Regions from separate parts of the Streptomyces sp. NPDC002680 genome, predicted to be linked through region 1. Evidence: riboswitches for the same ligand, from Rfam matches in the RefSeq annotation. Region 1 holds a riboswitch; each other region holds the start of a gene.
The links. Region 1 has a riboswitch for S-adenosylmethionine ahead of ACFYXF_RS16200 (aminotransferase class V-fold PLP-dependent enzyme). Riboswitches for the same ligand answer to the same signal wherever they lie in the genome.
Positions count from the first base shown of each region.

Region 1 (9,562 bases):
GAAGCGGACATCGCGGACGACGCCGGCGAGGTCGGGTTCTTCAGCCCGCACAGCTGGCAGCCGCTCTCGCTGGCGATCGGCGGCGCGCTGCTCTTCCTGAGCGTCGCGATCGGCTGGTGGCTGGCGTACTTCGCGGCCCCGCTGCTCCTGATCGGCCTGTGGGGCTGGGTCTTCGAGTACTACCGCGGTGAGAACCGCACCCAGTAACACGCTCGGCACCCAAGGGAGCCCGGACACTCCGTCAGGAGAGTCCGGGCTCCCTCTTTTGCCACGCCCTCGTTCCCCCGCACGGATCACCCGCCGCGCCGAGGCCGACGTACGTTCTTAGCGTGAGGGCATGAGCCACTCACCGCGTAACCGTACGGTCGTCAGTTGCACCCTCCTGGTGGCCGCCCTGGGCGCCTCCGCCACCGCCTGCGGCTCCGACGGTCACCCCCTCTCGGCGAAGCCGTACGACGCGGCTGAGCAGATCTCCTTCGGCGGCTCCGTCGACGACGGGAAGAAGGCCGACCCGGACAAGCCCCTGGAGGTCACCTCCGAGGACTCAGACGGCCGCATCACGGACGTCACGGCCGTCGACGCGACCGGACGCTACGTGGCCGGCGAACTCTCCGCCGACGGCAGCCGCTGGCACAGCACCTCACCCCTGGCCGCGGGCGCCCGCTACACGGTCCGCGTGAGCACCGAGGACGAGGACGGGGCCCCCGGCCGCGAGACCATCGCCTTCGACACCAGCAGGCCCACCACCAAGAAGCGCCTGAACGTCACCTTCGGCCCGAAGGCGGGCACCTACGGCGTGGGCCAGCCGGTGACGGCCGAACTCAGCCAGCCCGTACGGGAGAAGGCGCAGCGCGCGATAGTCGAGCGCGCCCTCAAGGTGGACTCGACCCCCGCCGCCGAGGGCGCGTGGCACTGGGTGGACGACAAGGAACTCCACTACCGCCCCAAGGAGTACTGGCCCGCCAAGGCCACCGTCCAGGTGCACAGCAACCTGCCCGGCATCAAGATCGCCGACCGCCTCTGGGGTGGCACGGCCAAGCCCCTGAAGTTCACCACCGGCGACCGGGTCGTCGCCGTCACAGACGCGTCGTCCCACGAGATGACCGTCTACAAGAACGACGAGGTGATCAACACCATCCCGGTCACCACGGGCAAGCCCGGCTTCGAGACCCGCAACGGCGTCAAGGTCGTACTAGGCAAGGAGTACTTCGTACGCATGCGCGGCACCAGCATCGGCATAGCCGAGGGCAGCGCCGAGTCCTACGACCTGCCGGTCTACTACGCCACCCGGGTGACCTGGAGCGGCGAGTACGTCCACGCCGCCCCCTGGTCGGTCGGCTCCCAGGGCTCCGCCAACGTCAGCCACGGCTGCACCGGCATGAGCACCGGCAACGCCGAGTGGTTCTTCGACACCGTCCGCGAGGGCGACGTGGTCAAGGTGGTCAACTCCTACGGCGACACCATGGAAACCTTCGGCAACGGCTTCGGCGACTGGAACCTCAACTGGCAGAAATGGCAAGCGGGAAGTGCCCTGACAAACGGCACGACAGCAGGCCAGACCACTGTCCAGACGGCAAAGCTACGACCGACGTCAGCCTGAGGAGCAGTCAGGGGCGCGGGGAACTGCGCGACAAGCCACAACGGCGCAGCACCCGCCACGAAAACCGAACCCCCCACCCCCCCCTAGGCGCTGAGTGCCTTCTTCGACCGCAACAGTGAAGCCAACGCAGAAGCGAACTCCACCGGATCCACCGGCAAGGTGACCGCCGAGTCCGCCCGAGACCACGTCGCCAGCCACGCATCCTGAGGCCGCCCGATCAGCAACAGCACCGGCGGACACTCGAACACCTCGTCCTTGATCTGCCGGCACATCCCCATGCCCCCCATGGGCACGGCCTCACCATCAAGCACGCACACATCGATCCCGCCCTTGTCCAACTCCTTCAGGACAGCAGCGGGAGTCGCACACTCAAGGAACTCGACGGCGGGAACATCCGGCGCAGGCCGCCGCCCCGTCGCCAACCGCACCTGCTCGCGGGTGTTGGAGTCGTCGCTGTAGACCAGCACCGTGGCGGTCGGCTGCATTGTTCCCTCCGAGACATCAGCGTCGTACGGACAGCCGGATGCTACTCCTTCGGACCCCCGGTCTGAACACCGTCGGAACACCGCTCACACGGCTGTCCGATGGGCCATACGGGCTGGACACACCCCACCAACACTCCGAACGGCACCCCCCGGGGTGAGGGCGGGATAAGCGACCGACATAATGTCGGTCGTGGCGACAGCAACGACAGTAGAAACCGGGCACGCGCACCCGTCGGTCAACCGGCCGAACCTCACCAGCGTCGGAACCATCATCTGGCTGAGTTCCGAGCTGATGTTCTTCGCGGCCCTCTTCGCGATGTACTTCACCCTGCGATCGGTGACCGGTCCGGATCACTGGAAGGAGATGGCCTCCAACCTGAACTTCCCGTTCTCGGCGGCCAACACCACGATCCTGGTGCTCTCCTCCCTCACCTGCCAGCTCGGCGTGTTCGCCGCCGAGCGCGGTGATGTGAAGAAGCTCCGGATGTGGTTCATCGTCACCTTCGTGATGGGTGCGATCTTCATCGGCGGTCAGGTCTTCGAGTACACCGAGCTGGTCAAGCACGAGGGCCTCTCGCTCTCGTCGGACCCGTACGGCTCGGTGTTCTACCTGACCACCGGGTTCCACGGTCTGCACGTGACCGGCGGTCTCATCGCCTTCCTGTTCGTCCTCGGCAGGACGTACGCGGCACGAAGGTTCACTCATGAGCAGGCGACCGCCGCGATCGTCGTGTCCTACTACTGGCACTTCGTCGACGTCGTCTGGATCGGGCTCTTCGCCACGATCTACATGATCAAGTAGCCGGGCCCGCCCGATCCTCACATCGGGTCCGCCCGATACCTCCCAGAAGACTCGACGCTGAAGATCCTGACACCGGGGTAATCCGTGAAAAAGCTCTCCGCACGACGACGCCATCCGCTGGCGGCGGTCGTCGTCCTACTCATCGCGCTGGCGGCCGTCGGGGGGCTGTACGCCACACTCGCACCCGCGAGCAAGGCACAGGCCGATGAAACCGCCCAGTCCCTCACCATCACCGAGGGACAGCGGCTGTACTCCGTGGGCTGCGCAAGCTGCCACGGCACCGGCGGTCAGGGCACCTCCGACGGTCCGAGCCTGGTGGGCGTGGGCGCCGCGGCGGTCGACTTCCAGGTGGCGACCGGCCGTATGCCGGCCGCGACCTCGCAGGGCGCGCAGATCCCGAAGAAGAAGAACATCTACTCGCAGGCCGAGATCGACCAGCTCGCGGCGTTCATCGCGTCGCTGGGCGCCGGTCCGTCCGTGCCGACCGAGGAGCAGTACGGCCCCGACGGCGCGGACATCGCCAAGGGTGGCGAACTCTTCCGCACCAACTGCGCCCAGTGCCACAACTTCACCGGCAAGGGCGGTGCGCTCACGCACGGCAAGTTCGCCCCGGACCTTGAGGGTGTCGACCCGAAGCACATCTACGAGGCCATGCAGACCGGCCCGCAGAACATGCCGTCCTTCCCCGACACGACGCTGTCGGAGAAGAACAAGAAGGACATCATCGCGTACCTCGACGCGGTCAACGGCGATGACACCGTGGAGCCCGGCGGTCTCGGTCTGGGCGGTCTCGGACCGGTCAGTGAGGGCCTGTTCGCCTGGATCTTCGGCCTCGGAGCGCTCATCGCGGTCGCCGTCTGGGTCGCCGCTCGGACCGCAAAGGCCAAGAAGTCATGAGTAGCCAAGACATTCCAGAAGAGAACCTGCCCGCCGAGCGGGCCACCGACCAGCACAATCACGGTGCTGTGGGCGTAGCCGACGACAAGGACCCGTTCGCGGACCCGGGGCTGCCGCCCCACGAGCACCGCGTCCAGGACATCGACGAGCGGGCCGCCAAGCGGTCCGAGCGCGCGGTCGCCTTCATGTTCACGCTGTCGATGCTGGCCACCGTCGGCTTCATCGCCTCGTACGTCGGGATCCCGCACGACAAGGCGATCTACGTCTTCCCGATCGGGCACATCAACGCGCTGAACTTCGCGCTGGGCCTGACCCTCGGGATCGCGCTCTTCGCGATCGGCGCGGGCGCGGTCCACTGGGCCCGCACCCTGATGTCCGACGAGGAACTCGTCGACGAGCGGCACGCGATCGCGGCGCCGCCCGAGGTCAAGGCGAAGGTCCTGGCCGACTTCAAGCAGGGCGCCAAGGAGTCCGCGATCGGCCGGCGCAAGCTGGTCCGCAACACGATGTTCGGCGCGCTGGCCCTGTTCCCGCTCTCCGGCGTCGTCCTGCTCCGCGACCTCGGCCCGCTGCCCGGGACGAAGCTCCGCCACACCCTGTGGTCCAAGGGCAAGCTGCTCGTCAACATGAACACGAACGAGCCGCTGCGTCCCTCGGACGTCGTGGTCGGTTCACTCACCTTCGCCAAGCCCGAGGGCCTGGAGGAGGACGACCACGAGTTCCAGACCGAGATCGCCAAGGCCGCCCTGATGATCGTCCGCATCCAGCCGGACAACATCAAGGACAAGCGCGAGCTCGAGTGGTCCCACGAGGGCATCGTGGCGTACTCGAAGATCTGCACCCACGTCGGTTGCCCGATCTCCCTGTACGAGCAGCAGACGCACCACGTGCTCTGCCCCTGCCACCAGTCCACCTTCGACCTCTCCGACGGCGCCCGGGTGATCTTCGGCCCCGCCGGTCACGCCCTGCCGCAGCTGCGCATCGGCGTGAACGACGAGGGCTACCTTGAGGCGCTCGGCGACTTCTCCGAGCCCGTCGGTCCTGCTTTCTGGGAGCGCGGATGAGCACTACGGCAAACACCACGGACGCGCGTTCGTCGCGCGAGAAGGCGCCCGCCGGTGAGCGGGTCGCCGACTGGGCCGACGGCCGGCTGGGCATCTACGGCCTGGCCAAGGCCAACATGCGCAAGATCTTCCCCGACCACTGGTCGTTCATGCTGGGCGAGGTCTGCCTCTACAGCTTCATCATCATCATCCTCACGGGTGTGTACCTGACGCTGTTCTTCCACCCGTCGATGAACGAGGTGGAGTACCACGGCAGCTACATCCCGCTGCAGGGCCAGCTGATGTCCGAGGCGTTCAACTCGACCATGCACATCTCCTTCGATGTGCGCGGTGGTCTGCTGATCCGGCAGATCCACCACTGGGCGGCGCTGATCTTCCTCGCCGGCATGTTCGTGCACATGATGCGCGTGTTCTTCACGGGTGCGTTCCGCAAGCCCCGCGAGGTCAACTGGGTGTTCGGATTCCTGCTGTTCGTCCTGGGCATGTTCACCGGGTTCACCGGCTACTCGCTCCCGGACGACCTGCTCTCCGGCACCGGTGTGCGCTTCATGGAGGGCGCGGTCCTGTCCGTGCCGGTCGTGGGCACGTACCTGTCGTTCTTCCTGTTCGGCGGCGAGTTCCCGGGCGGCGACTTCGTGGCCCGGTTCTACTCGGTCCACGTACTGCTGCTGCCGGGCATCATGCTCGGCCTGCTGGTGGCGCACCTGATCCTGGTCTTCTACCACAAGCACACGCAGTTCGCGGGCCCCGGAAAGACGAACAACAACGTCGTCGGCATGCCGCTGCTGCCGGTCTACATGGCCAAGGCCGGAGGCTTCTTCTTCCTGGTCTTCGGTGTCATCGCGGTCATCGCGGCCATCGCCTCGATCAACCCGATCTGGACCATGGGCCCCTACCGTCCGGACCAGGTGTCCACCGGCGCGCAGCCCGACTGGTACATGGGCTTCTCCGAGGGCCTGATCCGTGTCATGCCGGGCTGGGAGATCAACGCCTGGGGTCACACACTCGTCCTGGGTGTGTTCATCCCGCTGATCATCTTCCCGCTGGTCCTGGTCGCGATCGCGGTCTACCCGTTCATCGAGTCCTGGGTCACCGGCGACAAGAGCGAGCACCACATCCTGGACCGCCCGCGCAACGCGCCGACCCGTACGGCCTTCGGTGTCGCGTGGATCACCTGGTACATGGTGCTGCTGATCGGTGGTGGGAACGACCTCTGGGCCACCCACTTCCACCTGTCGATCAACGCGATCACCTGGTTCGTCCGCATCGCGTTCTTCGTCGCCCCGGTCCTCGCGTTCATCGCCACCAAGCGGATCTGCCTCGGCCTCCAGCGCCGCGACAAGGACAAGGTGCTGCACGGCCGCGAGTCGGGCATCATCAAGCGCCTGCCGCACGGTGAGTTCATCGAGGTGCACGAGCCGCTCAGCCAGGAGGCCCTGCACACGCTCACGGCTCACGAGCAGTACGAGCCGGCCGCGATCGGCGCGACGGTCGACGAGAACGGTGTCGAGCGCAAGGTGAAGGGCCCGGAGAAGCTGCGGGCCAAGCTCAGCAAGTCGTACTACGGCGAGGACGGCCAGATCGCCAAGCCGACCGCCGATGAGTACAAGGAGATCACGAGCGGCCACGGCCACCACTGATCCCCTCGCTTCGCCACACAGTCGAAGGGCCCCGTCCGATCACCGGACGGGGCCCTTTGCCGTGCCCCTGGCTGGATAGGGTGGGAGCACACTTTCTGACTGTCGAGAGTTCCCCTCTCGTACGACACCCTGGAGCGGCCTTATGAGCGCTGTGACCCCCGCAGGAGGCGACACCGCGGCGGGCCGTTCCTGGCCCGAGGTGCTGAACGCCCTGCTGTACGGCCGGGACCAGAGCGCCGACGCCACGGCCTGGGCGATGGACCAGATCATGCGGGGCGAGGCGACCGACGCGCAGATCGCCGGGTTCGTGGTGGCGCTGCGCGCCAAGGGCGAGACGGTGGAGGAGATCACCGGCCTGGTCCGGGCGATGTACGAGCACGCGAACGTCATCGAGGTGTCCGGGCGGACCGTCGACATCGTCGGCACGGGCGGCGACGGCGCGAAGACGGTGAACATCTCCACGATGTCCTCGCTCGTCGTGGCCGGCACCGGCGCCAAGGTCGTCAAGCACGGCAACCGGGCGGCCTCGTCGGCGTCGGGCTCCTCGGACGTCCTGGCCAAGCTCGGCGTCAACCTCGATCTGACCCCGCAGCGGGTCGCCGAGGTGGCCGAGGAGGCCGGCATCACCTTCTGCTTCGCCATCAAGTTCCACCCGGCGCTGCGTCACGCGGGCGCCGCCCGCGGCCAGTTGGGCATCCGTACGGTGTTCAACGCCCTCGGTCCGCTGACCAACCCGGCGAAGGTGAAGGCCCAGGCGGTGGGCGTCGCCGACCCGTTGATGGCACCGATCGTCGCCGGTGTCTTCGCCGAACGCGGCAACTCCTCCCTGGTCTTCCGCGGTGACGACGGCCTCGACGAACTGACGACCACGGCCACCTCCCACGTCTGGATCGTCCGGGACGGCAAGGTCACCGAGGAGACCTTCGACCCGCGCGACGCCGGACTCGAACTGGTGCCGGTGGAGGCGCTGCGCGGCGGCGACCCGGCGCACAACGCGGAGGTGGCCCGCCGTCTCCTCGACGGTGAGACCGGGCCTGTACGTGATGCCGTACTGCTGAACTCGGCGGCGGCGCTCGTGGCGTTGGATCCGACCGGGGGACCGCTCGCCGAGCAGCTCCGGGCCGGTATGGAGAGGGCTGCGGAGTCGATCGACTCGGGTGCGGCCAAGCGGACGCTGGAGCGCTGGGTGGCGGCCACCAACAAGTAATTCCGTGCCGATGGGCGTCCCGCGATCCGGACACGGGTTGCGGGGCGTCGATCACTTCACGTATTTTCTGCACCAGGTCATGAGTGACAGTCATGAGGCCCCGGCCGACTGTCCGGCAACCCTCCGTCCGTGGCGGGGTGCCCCGGGATGAAGACCAGGCCGTAAGCAGCAAGGCTTACGGCAAGCGCGGGCCCCTCTCGACACCAGGGGTCCTGGTCGTTCGAGGGAGTCTTCCGTGAGCAAGCGAATGCGATAGGGCTGCCGAGCCCCGCCTCCGCGCACCCTTTTTTCCTTCCTTCCCGTGCTTGAGCCGTATGCGCTCGCGCGGTGATTCCTCTTGTCTCTCACGGGAGTTCGCCATGTCTGTCTCCACCGTTGCCGCCGCCCAGACGGTTTGTTCGCCTCTGCCCGTTCTCGGCCGAGATGTCACCGTCCCGCTCGTCACCGGTGGCGAGGTCACCTACGCGGCGCTCGACTACGCGGCCAGCGCGCCCGCGCTCCAGCGGGTCTGGGACGACGTGGCGGCGTACGCGCCCTACTACGGCAGCGTGCACCGGGGCGCCGGCTATCTCTCCCAGCTGTCGACGGACCTCTTCGAGAACGCCCGCCGGACGGTCACGGAGTTCCTGGACTGCCGGGCCGACGACCAGCTGATCTTCACCCGGTCCACCACCGACTCCCTCAACCTGCTCGCCGCCGCGCTCCCCGCCGGGTGCCAGGTCTTCGTCTTCGAGACCGAGCACCACGCCTCGTTGCTGCCCTGGAAGGACGCCCAGGTCACCTACCTCAACGCCCCGCGTACCCCGCAGCAGGCCGTGGCCACGCTGGAGGAGGCCCTCGCCGCCCGCGACCCTCACGGCCCGGCCCTCGTCTGCGTCACCGGCGCGTCCAACGTCACCGGTGAGCTGTGGCCCGTACGGGAGCTGGCCGCCGCCGCCCACGCGCACGGTGCCCGGATCGTCCTGGACGCCGCCCAGCTCGCCCCGCACCACCCCGTCTCCGTCCAGGACCTGGACGTCGACTGGGTCGCCTTCTCCGGGCACAAGCTGTACGCGCCCTTCGGCTCCGGTGTCCTGGCCGGGCGTGCCGACTGGCTGCGGGCGGCCGATCCGTACCTCGCGGGGGGCGGCGCCAGTCGTAAGGTCACGCGGCGTGCGGACGGGGGAGTGGACGTGGAGTGGCACGACAGCGCGGCGCGGCACGAGGCGGGGTCGCCGAACGTGATCGGGGCCTACTCGATCGCGGCTGCGTGCAAGGCGCTCACCGAGGCCGGCTTCGATTCGCTGGTGGCCCGGGAGCAGTACCTGATCGACACCGTGCGGGCGGGGCTGGCGGAGGTGCCCGAGGTCCGGGTTCTCTCGCTGTTCGGGGACGACGCGCCCCGGGTCGGGGTCATCTCGTTCGTCGTCGAGGGGTGGAACAGCTCGCACTTCGCGGCGGCGCTGTCCGCGGAGTACGGGATCGGGGTGCGGGACGGGCTGTTCTGCGCGCATCCGCTGGTGCGGACGCTGCTGGGGAGTGACCCGCAGACTCAGGGGGAGTGTGGGGCGCCTGAGGCGGCTCCCGGCGAGAAGTCGCTCAACGCCATTCGCGTGAGCTTCGGGGCGGGTACGCCGGACGAGCATGTCGAGCGGTTCGTGGGTGCGGTGAAGGAGCTTGTGCGGGACGGGGCTCGGTGGCAGTACCGGACCGAGGACGGGCGGTGCGTTCCGGCGGTCTGACAATCCGGGCCGGCTGCAGCGAACCTAGGGGCGCGGGGAACTGCGCGACAAGCCACAGCGCACCCGCACCCGCCGATGAACCCTACGAATCGAGCCCGATCGCGAACGCTGCCTCCAGGTCGTGCTGGGAGTAGGTCCGGAACGCC
Region 1 is NZ_JBIAQP010000005.1:321,370-330,931, reverse strand. Features, by position in the region: gene ACFYXF_RS16240 (cytochrome c oxidase subunit 4) at 1-207, shown strand, start outside; gene ACFYXF_RS16235 (Ig-like domain-containing protein) at 338-1,600, shown strand; gene ACFYXF_RS16230 (hypothetical protein) at 1,684-2,085, opposite strand; gene ACFYXF_RS16225 (heme-copper oxidase subunit III) at 2,267-2,887, shown strand; gene ACFYXF_RS16220 (c-type cytochrome) at 2,972-3,784, shown strand; gene ACFYXF_RS16215 (Rieske 2Fe-2S domain-containing protein) at 3,781-4,848, shown strand; gene ACFYXF_RS16210 (cytochrome bc complex cytochrome b subunit) at 4,845-6,488, shown strand; gene trpD (anthranilate phosphoribosyltransferase) at 6,631-7,695, shown strand; SAM riboswitch class IV at 7,771-7,888, shown strand; gene ACFYXF_RS16200 (aminotransferase class V-fold PLP-dependent enzyme) at 8,055-9,416, shown strand; gene ACFYXF_RS16195 (Lrp/AsnC family transcriptional regulator) at 9,499-9,562, opposite strand, start outside.

Region 2 (9,562 bases), on a different contig from region 1:
CGGCCAGCTCGAAGGCGGCGTCGGGGGTGCCGTCGCGGCGTACGACCTCGGCCGCGGACATCAGCGCGCGGGTGGTGGTCTCGTCCTCGTACGGGTGGGCGAGGGCGAGATGGCGGGCCCGCTCCACGGGCTCGGTGACCGCGCGGGCCAGCAGGGCGTGCGCCTCGCGGCGGCCGTACTCCGGTGCGTCGGCGTAGACGGCGGCCCGGAGCAGTGGATGCCGGAACCGTACGGTGCCGTCGGCGCCGGCCGTCGCGATGCCGAGCCGTTCGGTCTCCGCGAGGTCCGCGACGGGGTCGGGGAGACCGGCGGCTCGCAGGAGGGTGAGGGTGGGGTCGTCGGCGGCGCTTGTAACGAGGAGGGTGTGGCGAGCGGGCTGCGGCAACGAGTGCGTCGGGGCGAGGAGTTGGAGGCGGAGTCTTCGGGGTACGGGCAGCGGGCGGCCGAGGGGCCCGGGGTCACGCGGGGCGGCTCGCGCCAACTCCCGTGCGTACGAGGGGTTTCCGGCGGCGGTGTCCTGGATCGCCCGCAGGACGGCCGGTGGCAGATCGGCGCCGACGGCGGTGCGCACGAGGTGGGCCGTCTCGTCGTCGTCGAGCGGCGGTACGGGGAGTTCGAGGGTGTCCGGCGGGCAGCAGCGCAGCCGTTCGGGCTGCTCGCCGTCGGCGACGCGTTCGGCGGCCACCATCCGTATGCCGAGGCCCTGGACACGGCGTACGGCGAAGGCGAGCACGTCGGCGGTCGGCTCGTCGAGCCACTGGAGACCGTCGACGACGAGGAGTACGGGGCCTGCGGCGGCGAGGGCGCGCAGTACTTCGAGGACGGCGACGCGCACCGTGAGACGGCTCCGGTCGTCGGCCGGTTCGCGGTCGAGGAGCAGGGCCGCCCGCAGTGCCGCCCCGGGTTCGGGCCGCAGCGCCTCCAGGCAGCTCTCCGGCACCCGGGCGAACAGGTCGACGAGACCGCCGAACGGGAGCCGGACGTCCTCCGGAGCGGGCGAGCAGTACAGGACTGTTCCGGACGGGGACGCCATGAGGGCGGCCACGAGCGTGGACTTCCCGATGCCCTCGGGGCCGTGCAGGAGCACTCCGTGCCGGACCGTCAGCGCTGCTCGGGCGGCGTCGAGCAGCTCGCGGCGACCGGTCACGGGCGATTCGCCCGGGTACGGCTGGTCGCGGGGCACTGGATCATGTGCCCATGACAACCTTGGCGGTTTCGGCTTGTCAATGAGGTCCGTGTCGCACCTGGGGTGGGTGGGGCACGATCCGGGGCCCTTGAAAGTCTCGAAGGCGAGGGGGCGCCCTCGACGTCGATGTGGTGGATGTCCACCACGCGTCCCGGTACGTGAGACAACCCCGCCTTCTCGGCCTGGATGCCCCATTCCGCCATTGACGTACGACAAGACCGCTCCGTAGCATCGCGTCCGGCATTGAGTGTCAGCGTCAAGCCCTGGCTCGCTGACCGGCAACCCTCCCGCGCGGTGGGGTGCTCCAGGTGAAAGCCCGGCGGGATCACCGATGACTCCCGCAAGCGCGTGGCCCCGTGACCGGGGCCGGAGACGGGGAGGACCGGTATGCGGCACAGCGGTGACCTGCCCGCCTCCTTCGCCGACGCCACGCCGTTCTCCCGGCTCTCGCGCCGACGCCACATCGATCTGAAGCGCTCGACCAGCTGCCTCTGTCGACCCTGACGAGCCCGGCCCGCGCCGGTTGACGTCCGTCACCGGCCGACGCCTCTTCGCGCTTTCCCATGCCACCGCTCCCGGTGTCGCCTCCCCCTGACCACCTGTCTGTACAGCGCTCCCCTGCGGCCGGTGCCGATCCGGCCGGGGCCGCACGCCCATGCGCGGCCGTGCCTCCCATGACACCCCGTGCCTGGTGATACGAGTAGGAGAAACCCTCCGTGACAGCACTCCCGGATTTCAGACTCTCCCGTTGGGCGCCCTTGGCGGCCCTGCTGACCACCAGTGTTCTGCTGACCGCCTGCGGGTCGGGCGGTGACGACTCCGCCGGCGGCAGCGGCAAACCGAGGTCCGGCGGCACCCTGACCTTCGCGGTGAGTTCCGACGCGGGCTGCGTGGACCCGCAGCAGTCCGGCAGCAACGAGAGCATCTACTCGGTACGCCAGACCGTGGACTCCCTGACCGACCAGGACCCCGAGACCGGCAAGATCGTGCCGTGGCTCGCCAAGAGCTGGGACATCAACGCCGACGCGACGCAGTTCACGTTCCATCTGCGGTCGGGCGTCACCTTCAGCGACGGGTCGAAGCTGACCGCGCAGGTCGTCAAGGACAACTTCGACGCGGTGCCGAAGCTCGGCGCGCTGGGGAGCCTCCCCCAGGGTTATCTGAGCAGCGTCGAGAGCACCACCGTGGTGGACCCGCTCACCGTGAAGGTGACCTTCAAGGAGCCCAACGCGCAGTTCCTGCAGGCGACTTCGACCCACTCGCTGGGCATCGAGTCGTCGGCGAGCGTGAAGAAGTCCCCGCAGCAGAAGTGCAGCGAGGGCGCGATCGGGTCCGGGCCGTTCGTGCTGAAGCAGTATGTGCAGAACCAGTCGATCACCCTGGTCAAGCGCACCGGGTACGACTGGGGCTCCGCGCTGTGGTCCAAGAAGGGCGAGGCCTATCTGGACAAGCTGGTGTTCAAGGTCGTGCCCGAGGCGGGGGTGCGGGCCGGCAGTCTCCAGTCCGGGCAGGTGGACGCGATCAGCAGCGTCGGCAAGGCCAACGAGGCGGCGCTGGGCGGCGGTCAGGTCACGCTGCTGCGCCGGGCCAACCCCGGTGTGGTGTTCGGCCTGGGGGTCAACAACTCCCGGCCCGTGTTCAAGGACGCCAAGGTGCGTCAGGCGATCTCGGCCGCCGTCGACCGCAAGCAGATAGCCGACACCGTGTTCCCGACCGGCACCCAGCCGGCGACCAGCGTCCTGGCGCACACGACGCCCGACTACACGGACCTCTCCGCCGACCTCGCCCTCGACACGGCCAAGGCCAAGTCCCTGCTCGACGAGGCCGGTTGGAAGGCGGGCGGCGACGGCATCCGCGCCAAGGACGGCAAGAAGCTGAGCCTGACCATCGCCTGGTTCCCCAACGCCGCCACCAACCAGCCCGCGCTGGAACTGGTCCAGCAGCAGCTGAAGGACGTCGGGATCGACGTGGTGCTCAAGCAGGGCCAGGTCAGCCAGTTCGCCACCACGCTCCAGGGTGGTGACTTCGACCTGGTGTGGAGCAACGTGACCCGCGCCGACCCCGACATCCTGCGCAGCTCCTTCTCCAGCAAGCTGGCCAACTTCTACCGTCTGCCGGCCAGTTCGCTGGACACGACGCTGGCCGGGCAGGCCGCGACCACGGACAGCGCCAAGCGCGAGCAACTCGTCGCCGAGGCACAGAAGTCGATCGTGGAGAACGCGTACAACGTGCCGGTGGTGGAGCTCCAGACCCAGCTGGGCCTGTCCAAGAAGGTGCACGGTCTCGCCTTCGACTCGGGCAGCCGTATCCAGCTGCACGACACCTGGATCGGCTGACTCGTGCGGCGGTATGTGATCAAGCGGCTGGCGCAGGCGGTCGGGGTGCTGTGGGCGGCGTACACGGTGTCGTTCCTGGTGCTGAACTTCCTGCCCGGTGACCCGGTCACCGCGATGGCCGGCGCCGGGATGGACTCGGGGGACGTCGACCCGGCCCGGCTCGCGGCGCTGCGGCACCAGTACGGCTTCGACAAGCCGGTGCTGGCGCAGTACGCCGACTATCTCGGGCGGGCGGTGCGCGGGGACTTCGGCGACACGGTCTCCACGGGCCGCCCGGTGACCTCCACGCTGGCCGACGCACTGCCGCAGACGCTTCAACTGACCGGTGCCGCACTGCTGTTGGCGGTGCTGCTCGGCGGCGGGCTCGCGGTGGCGGCGACGTACACCTCGCAGCGGTGGCTGCGGCAGCTCCTGCTGTCGCTGCCCCCGCTCGGGGTGTCGGTCCCGACGTTCTGGGTGGGGCTGCTGCTCGTCGAGTTGTTCTCGTTCCGGCTGCGGTGGTTCCCGGCGTTCGGCAACGACGGGGTCCAGGGGCTGGTGCTGCCGGCCCTGACGCTGGCGATCCCGACCGGCGCGCTGGTCGCCCAGGTGCTGGCCAAGAGCCTGCTCACGGCGCTGGACCAGGCCTATGTGGAGACCGCGCGGGCCAAGGGCGCGGGCAGGTGGCGGGTGCATCTGCGGCACGCGCTGCGCAACGCGTCGCTGCCCGCGCTGACGGTCGTGGGCCTGCTGGTCGGGCAGCTGGTCGCCGGTTCGGTGGTCGTCGAGACGGTGTTCTCCCGCGACGGCCTGGGCCGGGTGACGGCGGCGGCGGTCACCGCGCAGGACATCCCGCTGGTCCAGGGGGTGGTGGTGTTCGGGGCGCTGATCTTCGTGGCGACGAATCTCCTCGTCGACCTCGTCTATCCGCTCCTCGACCCGCGGATCGTGGTTGCTTCGGACAGGGGGGCGAGCTTCGCATGAGTCAGAGTCTTGCCGACGACGTCAACGACGTCGACGACCGGGCCGGCGCTTCCGGGTCCGCCCCCGGTCTCGCCCGCCCGGCCGGGACGGGATCCCCGACGGACCCGGGCCACCGCCGCCGTACCGACGTACGGCAGGCGCTGCGGTTCCTGGTGCGCCGCCCCGGTCTGCTGCTGTCGGCCGTCGTGGTCGTACTGGTGGTGCTGGCCTCGTTCTGGCCCGACCTGTTCGCCTCGCAGGACCCGTTGAAGGGGGTGCCGTCCGAGAACTTCCGTGGCCCGAGCGGCAGTCACTGGTTCGGTACGGACGAACTGGGCCGCGATGTGTTCTCCCGCGTGGTGCACGGCGCCCAGCTCTCCCTCAAGGCCACGATCATCGCGGTCCTGGTCGCGTTCGTGGTCGGCGGTCTGCTGGGTGTGGTCGCCGGGTTCGTGGGCCGCTGGGTGGACGACGTGCTGATGCGGTTCGTCGACGTCCTCCTCTCCATCCCCGCGCTGTTCCTGTCGCTGGCCCTCGTCACCGCACTCGGGTACGGCACGGTGAAGGTGGCGATCGCGGTGGGTGTCGCGAGCGTCGCCTCGTTCGCCCGGGTGGCGCGCGCCGAGGTGCTGCGGGTAAGGCAGGCGGTGTTCGTCGAGGCGTCCCGCGCGAGCGGGGCCCGCTGGTACTCGGTGCTGGGACGCCATGTCCTGCCCAACGCGGCCGGTCCGGTGATCGTCCTGGCCACGCTGGACTTCGGCGCCTCGATCCTGGCCGTCTCGGCGCTCAGCTTCCTCGGCTACGGCGCGCCGCCACCGGCCCCGGAATGGGGAACGTTGATCTCGGACGGCCGCAACTACCTGGCGAACGCCTGGTGGTTGACCGCGCTGCCCGGTCTGGCCATCGCCGCGACCGTGCTGGCCACCAACCGCATCGCCCGGGCGCTGGACGGCGAATGGTCCCGGCGATGACGACACATGACGACGAGAACGGTGAGGACGTGACCGCACCACTGCTGGAGATCCGCGGCCTGTCCGTGTCTTACCGCACCCGCGGCGGCACGGTACCGGCGGTCCGGGGCGTGGACCTCGAGGTCTGGCCCGGAGAAGTGACCGCCGTGGTCGGCGAGTCCGGCTCCGGCAAGAGCACCACGGCGCACGCCGTCACCCGGCTGCTCGCGGCGAACGGCACCGTCGACGCGGGCTCGGTCCGCTTCGGCCGCCACGACCTCGCCACACTGTCGGAGGCGGAGCTGCGCACCGTGCGCGGCGCGCAGATAGGGCTGGTCCCGCAGGATCCGACGGTCTCGCTCAACCCGGTGAAGCGGATCGGTGAGCAGGTCGCCGAGGTGCTGCGCATCCACGGTCTGGCGACCCGTCGTACGGCCGCCGTCGAGGCGGTCGCCGTGCTGGACCGGGCCGGGCTGCCCGACGCGGCCGTCCGCGCCCGGCAGTATCCGCACGAACTGTCCGGCGGTATGCGGCAACGGGTGCTGATCGCCATCGCCATCGCGGCGAAGCCCAGGCTGATCGTCGCCGACGAGCCGACCAGCGCGCTCGATGTGACCGTGCAGCGCGTCATCCTCGACCATCTCCAGCATCTCACCGAGGAGTTGGGCACGGCGATCCTGCTGGTCACCCATGACCTCGGGGTGGCCGCCGACCGTTCCCAGCGGCTGGTGGTCATGGAGCGGGGCAGGGTGGTCGAGGCGGGTGAGACCCGTACCGTGCTGGCCGACCCCCAACACGAGTACACACGGCGGCTGTTGGCCAGCGCCCCGAGCCTGGCCACGGCCCGCTCCCGGACTCCTGCCTCCGCCGCACCGGTCGAGGAGGCGGCTCCCCTGGTCGAAGTACGCGACCTGGTCAAGGAGTTCAGGCTGCCGCGCGCCGGGAACACGGACCGTACCCTGCGCGCGGTGGACGGCGTCAGCTTCAGCCTCCACCGCGGCCAGACCCTCGCCCTGGTCGGCGAGTCGGGCTCGGGCAAGTCCACCACCGCGCGCCTGGTGCTCCGCCTCGCCGACGCCACCGCCGGACGGATCCTGTTCGACGGCACCGACGTCACCGCCGCGAAGGGCGCCCGGGCGAGACTGCTGCGCCGCCGCGCCCAGCTCGTCTACCAGAACCCGTACGCGTCCCTCGACCCGCGCTTCTCCATCGGCGAGGTGATCACCGAGCCGTTGCGGGCGTTCAAGGTCGGCGACCGCGCCTCGCGGCTCGCCCGGGCCGCCGAACTGCTCGACCGGGTCGCGCTCCCGGCGTCGACGCTGGAACGCCGCCCGGCGGAGCTGTCGGGCGGACAACGCCAGCGCGTGGCCATCGCCCGCGCCCTCGCGCTCTCCCCCGACCTGGTGGTGTGCGACGAGCCGGTCTCCGCGCTCGACGTGTCCGTGCAGTCCCAAGTCCTCGACCTGCTGGCCGAGTTGCAGGCGGACACGGGCGTGGCGTACCTGTTCATCTCGCACGACCTGGCCGTCGTACGCCAGATCGCGCACCAGGTCGCCGTCATGCGGTCCGGCCGCGTGGTCGAGACGGGCCCGCCGGCGGAGCTGTTCACCCGCCCCCGCCACGAGTACACCCGCGAGCTGCTCGCGGCGATCCCCGGCGGACGCGTCCCCTCCCCCGCCGAGACCACCACGAATTGAGAAGCAGGGTTGTATGAGCACTCCCACCATCACCTCACTGGCCTTTCTCACCCCGGGCAACTTCGCCGACGACGACCCGTACACCGGATTGGAGGAGACGCTCCAACTCTTCGAGTACGGCGAACGGTTGGGCTACGACGGGGCCTGGATCCGGCAGCGTCACCTCGAACACGGTGTCGGCTCGGCGGCCGTGTTCCTCGCCGCGGCCGGCCAGCGCACCGAGCGCATCGAACTCGGCACCGCGGTCATCCCGATCGGCTACGAGAGCCCGTTCCGCCTGGCGGAGGATCTGGCGCTGGCCGACGTCCTGTCCCGGGGCCGGCTCCAGATCGGCTTCAGCACCGGGATGCCGCACGCCGACCTGCTCGGCGACCTGGTGTACGACGGGGACTGGCGCGGCTTCGACCTGTCGTACGGCCGGATCACCCGGGTCGTCGACAACCTGCGCGGCGACTACCTCGGCGGCCCGGACGCGGTCATCCACTCGCCGGGCAACGTCCAGCGGCCCCGCCTCCAACCGCACAGCCCCGGCCTGGCGCACCGCATCTGGTACGGCGGGGGAAGCCTGCGGTCGGTCCGCTGGGCCGCCGAGAACGGCCTCGCCCTGCTGTCCGGCAACATCGTCACCGGCGAGAACACCGACGACTTCACGACGGCCCAGCTGAACCTGCTCTCCGAGTACCGGCGCACGCTCTCCGGGGACCGTGCGCCACGGGTGGCCCTGGGCCGGGTGATCGTGCCGCTGGACAGCGCGGACGCGTCGACCCGGGCCCGTTACCGCGCCTACGCGGCGAGCCGCCACGAACGGACCCTCGCGCCCCAGGGCCCGAAGCGCGTCCTGTTCGCCCCGGACGTCGTGGGCACCGCCGAGCAGATCCTCGAACAGCTCACGGCCGATCCGGTCGTCGCCGAGGTGTCCGAGCTGCGCCTGGAACTGCCGTACGAGTTCCACCGGGAGGAGTACGAACAGATCCTGCACGACGTACGACAGCTGATCGCGCCCGAACTCGGCCGGCGTTCCTCGGCAGTTCAGGAGGCGGCCCGATGAGCCCGCAGCCGGAACCCGCGGTCCGGCAACTTCTCGGTCCGCCGGGACTTCTTTCGGTCAAACGCCTGGTCCTCAACGACCAGCAGATCAGCACCGATGGCAGTCACTCACAGGACCACTTCCGCCATCTGGCCCTGCTGACCGCAAAGGTGAGGGCCGGTTTCGGATCCTTCCGAAACCGGCCCTCACCTGCGACTCTCACGAGTCGGGACGACAGGATTTGAACCTGCGACCCCTTGACCCCCAGTCAAGTGCGCTACCAAGCTGCGCCACGTCCCGGTGCGTCGACCCACGGTTGCCCCGCGTGATCGCACAGACAAACCCTACCGCACACCCGCCCTGCCTCCGAGCGGTCACGGAACGGTCACCGACACATCAAGGGCCCCTTAACGGCTCATCCACCGCACTACCGTCGTCCCACCTGAAACACAGACCAGGGGGACGATCATGAGCAACCCGTACAACACTCCCGGCACTCCGCGACCGGCTCCGATACCGGGTCCCGTGCCGGACCGGCAGAGCCCGAGATGGGCCCGCAAGAGATTCGTCCTGCCCGCCCTCGGGCTGGCGCTCTTCATCGGTGTCGGCATCGGCACGAGCGACGACGGCAAGGAGCCGGTGTCCGCCGACCCACAACCGACCGCCACCGTCACGGCCACGGCGACCACGACGGTCACCGTCACCGAGACGGCCGCACCCGAACCGGCCCCGACGGTCACGGTGTTGGCGACCAGGACCGTCACGGCCGAACCGGCGGCCGACACCGACACCGACACGGACACCGGCACGGGTGCCGGCTCCGACGACGGATCCGGATCCGGTGACGAGAGCGTGTACTACGCCAACTGCTCCGCGGCCCGCGCGGCCGGTGCCGCCCCGGTGCGTGTCGGCGATCCGGGTTACGGACGGCATCTCGACCGGGACGGCGACGGGGTCGGCTGCGAGTGACCCCTGGGAGGGTCAGGCGTTGGGGTCGAAGGTGATGCCCGCCGGCATGGCCGCCGCCAGGTGGGAGTTGAAACTCCCGTCCTTGAGGCCGAAGTTGGCGCTGCCCCAGTTCGCGGAGGTCAGGATGTCACGGATGCCCGACGGGTAGCCGTTCCAGCCGACCAGCGCCGGGAACTGCCAGGTCCCCTTGTGGTTCTCCGGCGGCTCGTCGTTGGTGTTCGCGAGGCGGAAGCAGTGCGTGCTGATGCCGTCCTTGTGGTAAACGATCTTGGGGTGGGTGCCGTCCCAGCGGACCTGGCTGCGGTTGTAGATGCTGAAACTGCCGTGGTTGGACGTCGATACGTACTGCGCCACGTTGTTCTGCACCCACACCACCACGTGCTCCCAGTCGTGCCGGTGCCCGCCGATGCTGCTGCCCGCGAGGGCCTGGTCCTTCTCGAAGTAGAGGCCGTAGA
Region 2 is NZ_JBIAQP010000006.1:299,455-309,016, forward strand. Features, by position in the region: gene ACFYXF_RS18380 (AAA family ATPase) at 1-1,147, opposite strand, end outside; SAM riboswitch class IV at 1,426-1,539, shown strand; gene ACFYXF_RS18385 (putative leader peptide) at 1,574-1,690, shown strand; gene ACFYXF_RS18390 (ABC transporter substrate-binding protein) at 1,903-3,522, shown strand; gene ACFYXF_RS18395 (ABC transporter permease) at 3,526-4,485, shown strand; gene ACFYXF_RS18400 (ABC transporter permease) at 4,482-5,435, shown strand; gene ACFYXF_RS18405 (dipeptide ABC transporter ATP-binding protein) at 5,432-7,111, shown strand; gene ACFYXF_RS18410 (LLM class flavin-dependent oxidoreductase) at 7,125-8,159, shown strand; tRNA gene ACFYXF_RS18415 (tRNA-Pro) at 8,365-8,438, opposite strand; gene ACFYXF_RS18420 (excalibur calcium-binding domain-containing protein) at 8,607-9,107, shown strand; gene ACFYXF_RS18425 (NPP1 family protein) at 9,120-9,562, opposite strand, start outside.
Region 2: linked by a shared signal. The riboswitch ahead of ACFYXF_RS18385 (putative leader peptide) and the one ahead of ACFYXF_RS16200 (aminotransferase class V-fold PLP-dependent enzyme) in region 1 are both predicted to bind S-adenosylmethionine.

Region 3 (9,562 bases), on a different contig from region 1:
GCGCTCGCGTCCGGTCGCACGGCGCGCCTGGTGCAGCAGGGCGCCGTCCGACCCGATCAGGGCGGCTTTCATCGCGGTGCCGCCCACATCGAGGGCGATGACATGTCTCACGGGGACAGTGTGGCCCGTCGACCCGCAAGAGGTCTAGTCCACTCACGTAGTGTAGAGCTGGTGGCTCGAACAAATAAATTGAACGTACCAATGAACACATCTGTGAACGTTCGGTCGGGGTTTGGGGTTGAAGCAGTGCAGCGGCACAGGACAGGCATGATCGCGGCGGCGTCCGCACTCGGGATGACGGCGGCACTCGGGGGCTGCGGAGGCACCGGTTCGGGTGAGGTCACCCTGAAGCTGGTAGCCGCCGACTACGGCGACTCCGACGCCAACAGCTCCCAGAAGTACTGGGACGACCTGGTCGCGGCGTACGAGGACGCCAACCCGGGTGTGAAGGTCGACGTCAGCGTCTACTCCTGGAACGACGTCGACCGCAAGGTCAAGGAGCTGGTCGCCGCCGGTGACGCGCCCGACCTGGCGCAGATCGGCGCGTACGCCGACTACGCGGCCAAGGGCGAGCTGTACCAGGCCGACGAGCTGCTCTCCATCCCGACGCAGGCCGATTTCGTCGCCCAGCTGGCCGACGCCGGCAAGGTCAAGCGCACGCAGTACGGCATGCCCTTCGCCGCCTCCACCCGCCTCCTCTTCTACAACAAGAAGCTCTTCACCGAGGCCGGCCTCACCCCGCCCACCACCTGGAGCGACCTGGCCGCCGACGCGACCGCGCTGAAGGAGGCGGGCGTGAAGTACCCGTACGCCCTTCCGCTCGGGCCCGAGGAGGCGCAGGCCGAGACCCTCCAGTGGCTGCTCAGCGGCGGCGACGGCTACACCAGCACCGTCGGGACGTACGGCATCGACTCCCCGCAGAACATCAAGACGTTCACCTGGCTCAAGGACGAACTCGTCGACAAGGGCCTCACCGGTCCCGTCGCCCCCGGCAAGCTCAACCGGGCCGACGCCTTCGCCGCGTTCGCGCGCGGGGAGGTCGGCATGCTCAACGGCCATCCCTCGCTGATGAAGACGGCGGTGGCGAAGGGCGTGGACGTCGGCATGGTGCCGATGCCGGGCGAGGAGAGGTCGACGCGGGCCGCGATGGGCGTCGCCGACTGGATGATGGCGTTCAAGCAGAACGGCCACCGCAGCGAGGTCGGCAAGTTCCTCGACTTCGTCTACGCCGAGAAGAACGTGCTCGCCTTCTCCCGCAAGTACGACCTGCTGCCGGTCACCACCTCGGCCTCCGCGACGATGTCCGCCGCCGCCCAGGACAAGGACCTCGCTCCCTTCCTGGAGGAACTCCCGACCGCCCAGCTCTACCCGGTCGGCAAGACGTCCTGGGCGCAGGTCAGCGCGGACATCAAGAAGCGGATCGGTACGGCGTTCGTGGCGAACGGCAGCCCGGAGGCGGTCCTGACGACGCTTCAGACGGAGGCCAACTCCCTGCAGAACGAGGCCGACAGCGCCGAATAGGGCGCAGGACCCCGAGTGCGGCGGCCGGGAAATGTTGCACGGCCGAAACGCCCGGGGCATTGGACCGGACCCCATGGTGCGGGAGGCTCTACGCGCGTCCACAGAGCGTGACGCGTGTGCCTCCCCGGGGAGGGGTCTGCCGTGCGAGAAGTGTGGGGCGGGAGCCGTCGGCCGGTCTTCGCCGCCGTGACGGTTCTGAGTCTGGCCTCCGTCCTGGTGCTGGGCGGCTGCGGCGGGAGCGGTGAGGGGTCCGGCGGGGTCACCCTCACCGTGGTCGCCACGAACTACGGCGACGACGTCGTCAAGAACTCGGAGTCGTACTGGAACCGGGTCGACACCGCGTTCGAGGCCGCCAACCCCGGCATCCGGCTCGACGTCAAGGTGTACGAGCCCGGCGAGGCCGAGGCCCAGGTCGCCAAGATGGTCGCGGCCGGCGACCCGCCCGACATCGCGCAGATCGGCAACTACGCGGACTACGCCGCCGACGGCCTCCTCTACCCGGCCGACGACCTGCTCTCCATCCGCGTCCAGGGCAACTTCCTGCCCAACCTCGTCGACGCGGGCACCACGGACCGCACCCAGTACGGCCTGCCGTTCCTCGCCTCGACCCGCCTCCTCTACGTCAACAAGACCCTCTTCGCCGAGGCCGACCTCGAACCCCCCACCACCTGGGCGGAGTTGAGGAACGCGGCGGAGGTCCTGAAGGACCGGGGCGTGAAATACCCGTACGCGCTCCCGCTCGGCCCCGAGGAGGCGCAGGCGGAAACCCTCCAGTGGCTGCTCGGCGGAGGCGGCGGATACACGGGTGACACCGGCGAGTACGACATCGCCTCCGCCCGCAACGTCTCGACCCTCACCTGGCTCCGCGACCGCCTCGTGGGCGAGGGACTGACCGGCCCGATCCCACCCGACCGCCTCAACCGCAAGGCCGCGCTCCAGGCCTTCGTGGACGGCGAGGCGGGCATGGTCAGCGCGCCGGGCGCGCTCGTACGGGAGATCGCGCGGTCCGTCGAACCCGTGGCGTACGAGGCCGTCCCGATGCCGGGCCGCACGGCGGGGCAGAAGACGGCGACGGTCGGTACGTCGGACTGGATCGCCGCGTTCAAGCAGGGCGGCCATGCCACGGAGATCGGTACGTATCTGAACTTCCTGTACGAGGACAAGAACATGGTGGATCTCGCGGGCACGTACCAGTTGCTGCCGGTGACGTCGTCGGCGTCCACGTCGATGCGGGCGAACAAGACGTACAAGGACCTGTGGGACGGCCTGGACGCGCTCGGCACCGCCCAGCTGTACCCGGTCGGCAAGCCGTCGTGGGCGGCCACGAGCCGGAACATCCAGGAGACGGTCGGTGGGGCGGTGCTGGGGGACGGTGATCCGGGGGAGGTGCTGGGGGCGATACAGCGGGCGGCGACGGCGGAGTGACTCCGGGTGTCGGTGGTGGGGGCTACGGTTCGTTTCATGGACGAAGGGGAGCGGCTGGGCCGGCTGGGGCAACGGGAACAGGACATTCTCGCGCTGGAGCGGCGGGGGTTCGCGGGGCCGGGGGCGAAGGAGCGGGCGATACGGGAGGAGCTGGGGTTGGTGCCGGTGCGCTACTACCAGCTGCTGAACGCGCTGCTCGACGACGAGCGGGCGCTGGCGTGTGATCCGGTGACGGTGAATCGGTTGCGGAGGGTGCGGGAGGGGAGGAGGGGAGAGCGGTAGGGGGTGCCGGGTTGTTTTCGCCCCCGCCGCCCCTACCCGTCCCATCCCTGGGGGCTGCGCCCCCAGACCCCCCCTTTGTCCTCAAACGCCGGACGGGCTGAAATACCAACCCCGGCCGGGGCTTGATCTTTCAGCCCGTCCGGCGTTTGAGGACGAGGCCGTTCAGGCCGACAGCGGGGGTCTGGGGGCGGCAGCCCCCAGGGATGGGAACGGGTAGGGGCGGCGGGGGCGAGGAAGATAGGGTCGGGCCATGGACTCGCTGCCTACGCCCGTGACGCAGGCCGGTCGTGACGGGCTGGACGCCATTCTTCGGCGCCCCACCGGCGCCGTCGTCGTCCTCGACTTCGACGGGACCCTCGCTCCGATCGTCGCCGACCCCGAGCAGGCCCGCGCCCACCCCCGAACCCTCGACGCCCTCTCCACCCTCACCCCCCACATCGCCGCCGTCGCCGTCCTCACCGGCCGCCCCGCCGCCGTCGCCGTCCGACTCGGCGGCCTCGAACACCTCACCGTCCTCGGCCACTACGGCACCGAACGCTGGGACGCCACGACCGGCACGGTCACCGCCCCCGCCCCCCACCCCGGCGTCGCCGCCGTCCGCGCCGAACTCCCTGAGTTCCTCGAACGCCACGGTGCCTCGCAGGGCACCTGGGTCGAGGAGAAGGGGCGGGCCGTCGCCGTCCACACCCGGCGTGCCGCCGATCCGCAGGCCGCCTTCGAGGCCCTACGCGAGCCCCTCGCCGACCTGGCGACCAAGCACGGCCTCATCGTCGAACCCGGCCGCCTCGTACTGGAACTGCGCCCACCCGGCATGGACAAGGGCGTCGCCCTCCAGGAGTACGTCCGCGAGACCGGCGCCACCTCGGTCCTCTACGCCGGCGACGACCTCGGCGACCTCCCGGCGTTCGCGGCGGTGGAGAAGCTCCGCCAGAACGGCATCCCGGGGCTACTGGTGTGCAGCGGCAACAGCACCGAGGAGGTCACGGAACTGGTCGAGCGCGCCGACCTCGTCGTCGACGGGCCCGCCGGTGTCGTACAGCTGCTCCACACCCTCGGGCAGACCCTCACTCGCCCTTGAGCGCGTTCAGCTGGTCCAGGAACCACTGGGCCGGCGGCAGTGCCGTCGCCGCCGCCGCCAGGCGTTTCGTGCGTTCCGCCCGTTCCCCCGACCCCATGTTCAGCGCCTCCTCCAGCGCCCGCGCCGTCTCGACCACGTCGTACGGGTTCACCACGATCGCGTCCTCGCCCAGCTCCTCGTACGCACCCGCCTCCCGCGACAGCACCAGCACGCACCCCTCGTCGGAGACCACCGGGATCTCCTTGGCGACCAGGTTCATGCCGTCGCGGATGGGGTTGACCAGGGCCACGTCCGCCAGGCGGTAGGCCGCCAGGGAGCGGGCGAAGTCGTCCTTCACGTGGAGGACCACCGGGGTCCAGGTCGGGGTGCCGTACGTCGCGTTGATGTCGTCCGCGACCCGCTGCACCTCCGCCGTGTAGTCGCGGTAGACCGCCAGGTCCTGGCGCGACGGGTACGCGAACGCCACGTGCACGACCCGTTCTCGCCACTCCGGGCTGTCCTCCAGCAGCTGCCGGTACGCCAGCAGGCCCCGCACGATGTTCTTCGACAGCTCGGTACGGTCGACCCGGACGATGGTCTTCCGGGATCCGTCAGTCCCGCCGATTTCCTCGCGCAGCGCAGCCATTCGGTCCGCCACGTCCGGCTCGTGTGCGCGTCGGCGCAGGAAGTCCGCGTCCGCGCCCAGGCCGTGCACCCCGATCCGGGTGTCGCCGAGGCCGCCGACCAGGTCCGTGCAGCAGGCGGTGAACGCGTCGGCCCAGCGTTGGGTGAGGAAGCCCAGGCGGTCCGCGCCGAGCATGCCGCGCAGGAGCTGCTCGGAGATGTCGTACGGCAGCATCCGGAAGTAGTCCGCCGGTGCCCACGGCGTGTGCGAGAAGTGGCCGATGCGGAGGTCCGGGCGGAGGGCGCGCAGCATGCCGGGGACCAGGCACAGGTGGTAGTCCTGGACCACCACCGACGCGCCCTCGGCCGCCTCCTTCGCCAGGGCTTCCGCGAACGCGCGGTTGTAGGCCTCGTACGACGCCCACTGGCGCCGGAACTCCGCGTCGAAGACTGGCTCCAGCGGGGTCTGGTACAGCATGTGGTTCACGAACCAGAGCACCGAGTTGGCGATGCCGTTGTACGCGTCCGCGTGCACGTCGGCCGGGATCGCGAGCATCCGTACGCCCGGCTCGCCCTCTCCGCGCCGTACCGCCTCGCGGTCGCCGTCGCCGAGGGCCGAGCAGACCCACAGGGCGCCCGCGTCCGGGCCGATCGCCGAGAGCCCGGAGACCAGCCCGCCGCCACCGCGCCTGGCGTGCAGCGAGCCGTCCTCGCGGACCTCGTACGTGACCGGGCCGCGGTTGGACGCGACCAGCACCCGGTAGCCATCGTGCACACCCTGCGTTGAAGCCATACGCCTCAACCTAGCCCGGCCCGGAAACAATCAAACGTACACACGTACGCCTCAGCCGTATACAAGCCCGCTTCAAGCCCCCAGGGGGCCTGTGCCGGCCTACGCGACCTTCCTTCGCGCGTACTCCGCGATGTCCGCCATCGGCGGGCGTTCCTCCGTGTCCACCGAGTACGTACGCGGCTCGAAACCGTCCTCCCCGCGTTCGAACTGGGTGAGGGAGGGGCGGATGAGGTGGCCCCGGGCCAGCCGGAGCTGGGCCGTGCGGTAGATCGCGGCGGACATCCGGCCCAGGGCCTGTCCGTCCTGGTGGCGGTGCTTGCGCACGCCCACGTCGACCTGGGCCAGCGCGTCCAGGCCGACCAGGTGCAGGGCGTCGATCAGCATGCCCAGCTCCACGCCGTACCCGACGGGGAACGGGAGCTGTTCGAGGAGCGAGCGGCGGGCCGCGTACTCACCGCCGAGCGGCTGGACGAAACCGGCCAGCTGCGGCCAGTGCATGTTCAGGAGGGGGCGGGCCATGAGTTCGGTCACGCGACCGCCCTGACCGGCGGCCTGGCCGAGCGGGCGGTCGTACATCGCCTTGACGAGGTCCACGCCGGGGTCGGTGAGCAGCGGGCCCACGATCCCGGAGACGAAGTCCGACGAGAACTCCTTCAGGTCCGCGTCGATGAAGCAGATGATGTCCCCGCTGGTGACCAGGAGCGAGCGCCACAGGACCTCGCCCTTGCCCGGTACCGCCGGGATGCGCGGCAGGATGTCGTCGCGGTGGACGACCCGGGCGCCCGCCGCGGCGGCCACCTCGGAGGTGCGGTCGGTCGAGCCCGAGTCGATGACGACGATCTCGTCGACGAGGGGGACCTTCAGCATCAGGTCCCGGCGGATGACGGCGACGATCTCGCCGACCGTCGCCTCCTCGTTGAGCGCGGGCAGGACGACACTCACCGTGGCGTTCGAGGAACGCTTCGCGGCGATCAGCTTCTTGAGCGGGCGGTCACCAACGGACCAGGAGCGCGTGCTCAGCCAGCGCTCGACGTTCTCCAGCACGTGCGGCTCTCCCTTGCGTTCTCATGGGAAGCGCGTGATTCGCATCTCGCGGTTCGGACGGCTCCCACCACCATCCAAGCCTTCGGTTACAGTCTTGAACAACGCGGATGACCATCGCATGTCCGAGGTCGTCGGTGTTCACAACCTCACAACTTCATACCGCTCATCCAGAGGGGCAGAGGGATACGGCCCGATGAAGCCCCGGCAACCCTCCAGCCGGTCTTGTCGCATGTCATGCGCGAGGCTGCCGGCTCGGGAAGGTGCCAAATCCGTCTCATGGCGAGATGCGCCATGAGGAAGATGAGGAGAAAGGGCCTCCCCTCCATGGCTGCGCAAACTGTAGCGAGCACCAGCACCACGACTTCTGCCTCCGGCGCCCCCGTCGATCTCGGTCCCGCCGCCGCGCTCTCCTGCCGCGAATGCGGCCACCGTGTCCCGCTCGGTCCGGTGTTCGCCTGCGAGGAGTGTTTCGGCCCGCTGGAGATCGCCTACGACTTCGCCGTCCATTCGGTGGCCGACACCGAAGAGCTCCGTAAGCGCATCGAAGCGGGACCCGCGAACATCTGGCGCTACGCGCCGCTGCTGCCCGTCCCCGCGGACGTGGCGACCAAGCCCAACATCAACCCCGGCTGGACCAAGCTCGTCCAGGCCGACAACCTGGCCCGCGAGCTGGGCGTCGACGCCGGCAAGCTGTTCGTGAAGGACGACTCCGGCAACCCGACGCACTCCTTCAAGGACCGGGTCGTCGCCCAGGCCATCGAGGCCGCCCGCGTCTTCGGCTTCACCACCCTCTCCTGCTCCTCCACGGGCAACCTGGCCGGCGCCGTCGGCGCCGCCGCCGCCCGCGCCGGCTTCCGCTCCTGCGTGTTCATCCCGCACGACCTGGAGCAGGGCAAGGTCGTCATGGCCGCGGTGTACGGCGGTGAGCTGGTCGGCATCGAGGGCAACTACGACGACGTGAACCGCTTCTGCTCCGAGCTGATCGGCGACCCGGCCGGCGAGGGCTGGGGCTTCGTCAACGTCAACCTGCGCCCGTACTACGCGGAGGGCAGCAAGACCCTGGCGTACGAGATCTGCGAGCAGCTCGGCTGGCGGCTGCCCGACCAGCTGGTGATCCCGATCGCCTCCGGGTCGCAGCTCACGAAGATCGACAAGGGGCTCCAGGAGCTGATCAAGCTCGGGCTCGTCGAGGACAGGCCGTACAAGATCTTCGGGGCGCAGGCGGAGGGGTGCTCGCCGGTGTCCGTGGCGTACAAGGCGGGGCATGACGTCGTACGGCCGCAGAAGCCCAACACGATCGCGAAGTCGCTTGCGATCGGGAATCCCGCGGACGGGCCGTACGTGCTGGATATCGCGCGGCGGACCGGTGGGGCTGTCGAGGACGTCAATGACGAGCAGGTCGTCGACGCGATTCGGTTGCTTGCGCGGACCGAGGGGATCTTCGCGGAGACCGCCGGTGGGGTGACTGTGGGTGTGGCGAAGAAGCTGATCGAGAATGGGTTGCTGGACCCGACCCTCACGACCGTCGTGCTCAACACCGGGGACGGGCTCAAGACGTTGGACGCTGTGGCCGACACCGGGCTCACCGCGACGATTCGGCCCAGTCTTGAGTCGTTCCGGGAAGCTGGGCTTGCTTCTTAAGAGGTAAGAGGTCGTTGTTCGTCTGCGGGCCTGTGGGGGCTGGTCGCGCAGTTCCCCGCGCCCCTTCAGGGCGCCCCACTGACCGGAGGTTGAAAGTCATGAGCGTTAGCGTCCGCATCCCCACCATCCTGCGCACGTACACCGGAGGCCAGGCCGAGGTGACGGCCGAAGGCGGGACCCTTGCCGAGGTCATCGCCGATCTGGAGGAGAAGCACACGGGGATCGCCGCCCGGGTGCTCGATGATCAGGGCAAGCTGCGGCGGTTCGTCAATGTGTACGTCAATGACGACGACGTCCGGTTCGAGCAGGGGCTGGAGACGGTGACGCCGGACGGTGCGGGTGTGTCGATCATTCCCGCTGTCGCGGGCGGCTGATCAAACCGCTTGATACCCGTCAGTAGTAACCGTCGGTAACTTTGATTACCGAGAGTTCATCGAATTGCCCCCTCCGTGAGAGAAGCGGAGGGGGCAATTCTGTATGGTTGAGCGGGGTACAGTTGGGGAAGCCCCACCACTTCGCTTGCCGCACGAGTGTTAATTCCTGCCGCGCACCCATTGAGAAGTAGCCAAAGTGTGCAGGCCTTTTGCGTTTTTTGCTCCCTTTGTGGGGCCCGACTTGCCCTGAATTCGCGTGAATTCTCCGCATATTCCATGACCTGGTGTGCCCGGATTTCTCGTCCGATTGACCTGTTGCAGAGGGCAGTTGGACAGATACATTCGGCCGCGGTCGACGCGTTCCGGCGCACACCCCCACCGGTTGGGGGGTGAGGTCTGACCCGGATCCGCGAAGTGCGGATCCGTGCAAGGGCCAGTAATAGGGGAGTTAGGCATGGCTCAGGGCACCGTCAAGTGGTTCAACGCGGAGAAGGGGTACGGCTTCATCGCGGTCGACGGTGGTGCGGATGTTTTCGTCCACTACAGCGCGATTCAGATGGACGGCTACCGCACCCTCGAGGAAGGTCAGCGGGTCGATTTCGAGATCTCGCAGGGCCAGAAGGGGCCGCAGGCGGACATGGTCCGTCTGGCGACCAGCTGAAGCACGCGCCGGCGCACCGCAGCGACGTTCTTCTTCCTTCATCGAAGGATTCGAAGGGCTCGTACCCCGTGGGACCTCACGGGGTACGGGCCCTTCGGCGTGCCTGGGCGTCCCCCTGTTCACCTGCGGATCTTCGAGAG
Region 3 is NZ_JBIAQP010000008.1:152,437-161,998, forward strand. Features, by position in the region: gene ACFYXF_RS22005 (ROK family protein) at 1-111, opposite strand, end outside; gene ACFYXF_RS22010 (ABC transporter substrate-binding protein) at 268-1,521, shown strand; gene ACFYXF_RS22015 (extracellular solute-binding protein) at 1,663-2,946, shown strand; gene ACFYXF_RS22020 (DUF3263 domain-containing protein) at 2,983-3,228, shown strand; gene otsB (trehalose-phosphatase) at 3,479-4,306, shown strand; gene ACFYXF_RS22030 (trehalose-6-phosphate synthase) at 4,293-5,702, opposite strand; gene ACFYXF_RS22035 (glucosyl-3-phosphoglycerate synthase) at 5,802-6,746, opposite strand; SAM riboswitch class I at 6,907-7,053, shown strand; gene thrC (threonine synthase) at 7,071-8,387, shown strand; gene ACFYXF_RS22045 (MoaD/ThiS family protein) at 8,486-8,761, shown strand; gene ACFYXF_RS22050 (cold-shock protein) at 9,216-9,422, shown strand.
Region 3: linked by a shared signal. The riboswitch ahead of thrC (threonine synthase) and the one ahead of ACFYXF_RS16200 (aminotransferase class V-fold PLP-dependent enzyme) in region 1 are both predicted to bind S-adenosylmethionine.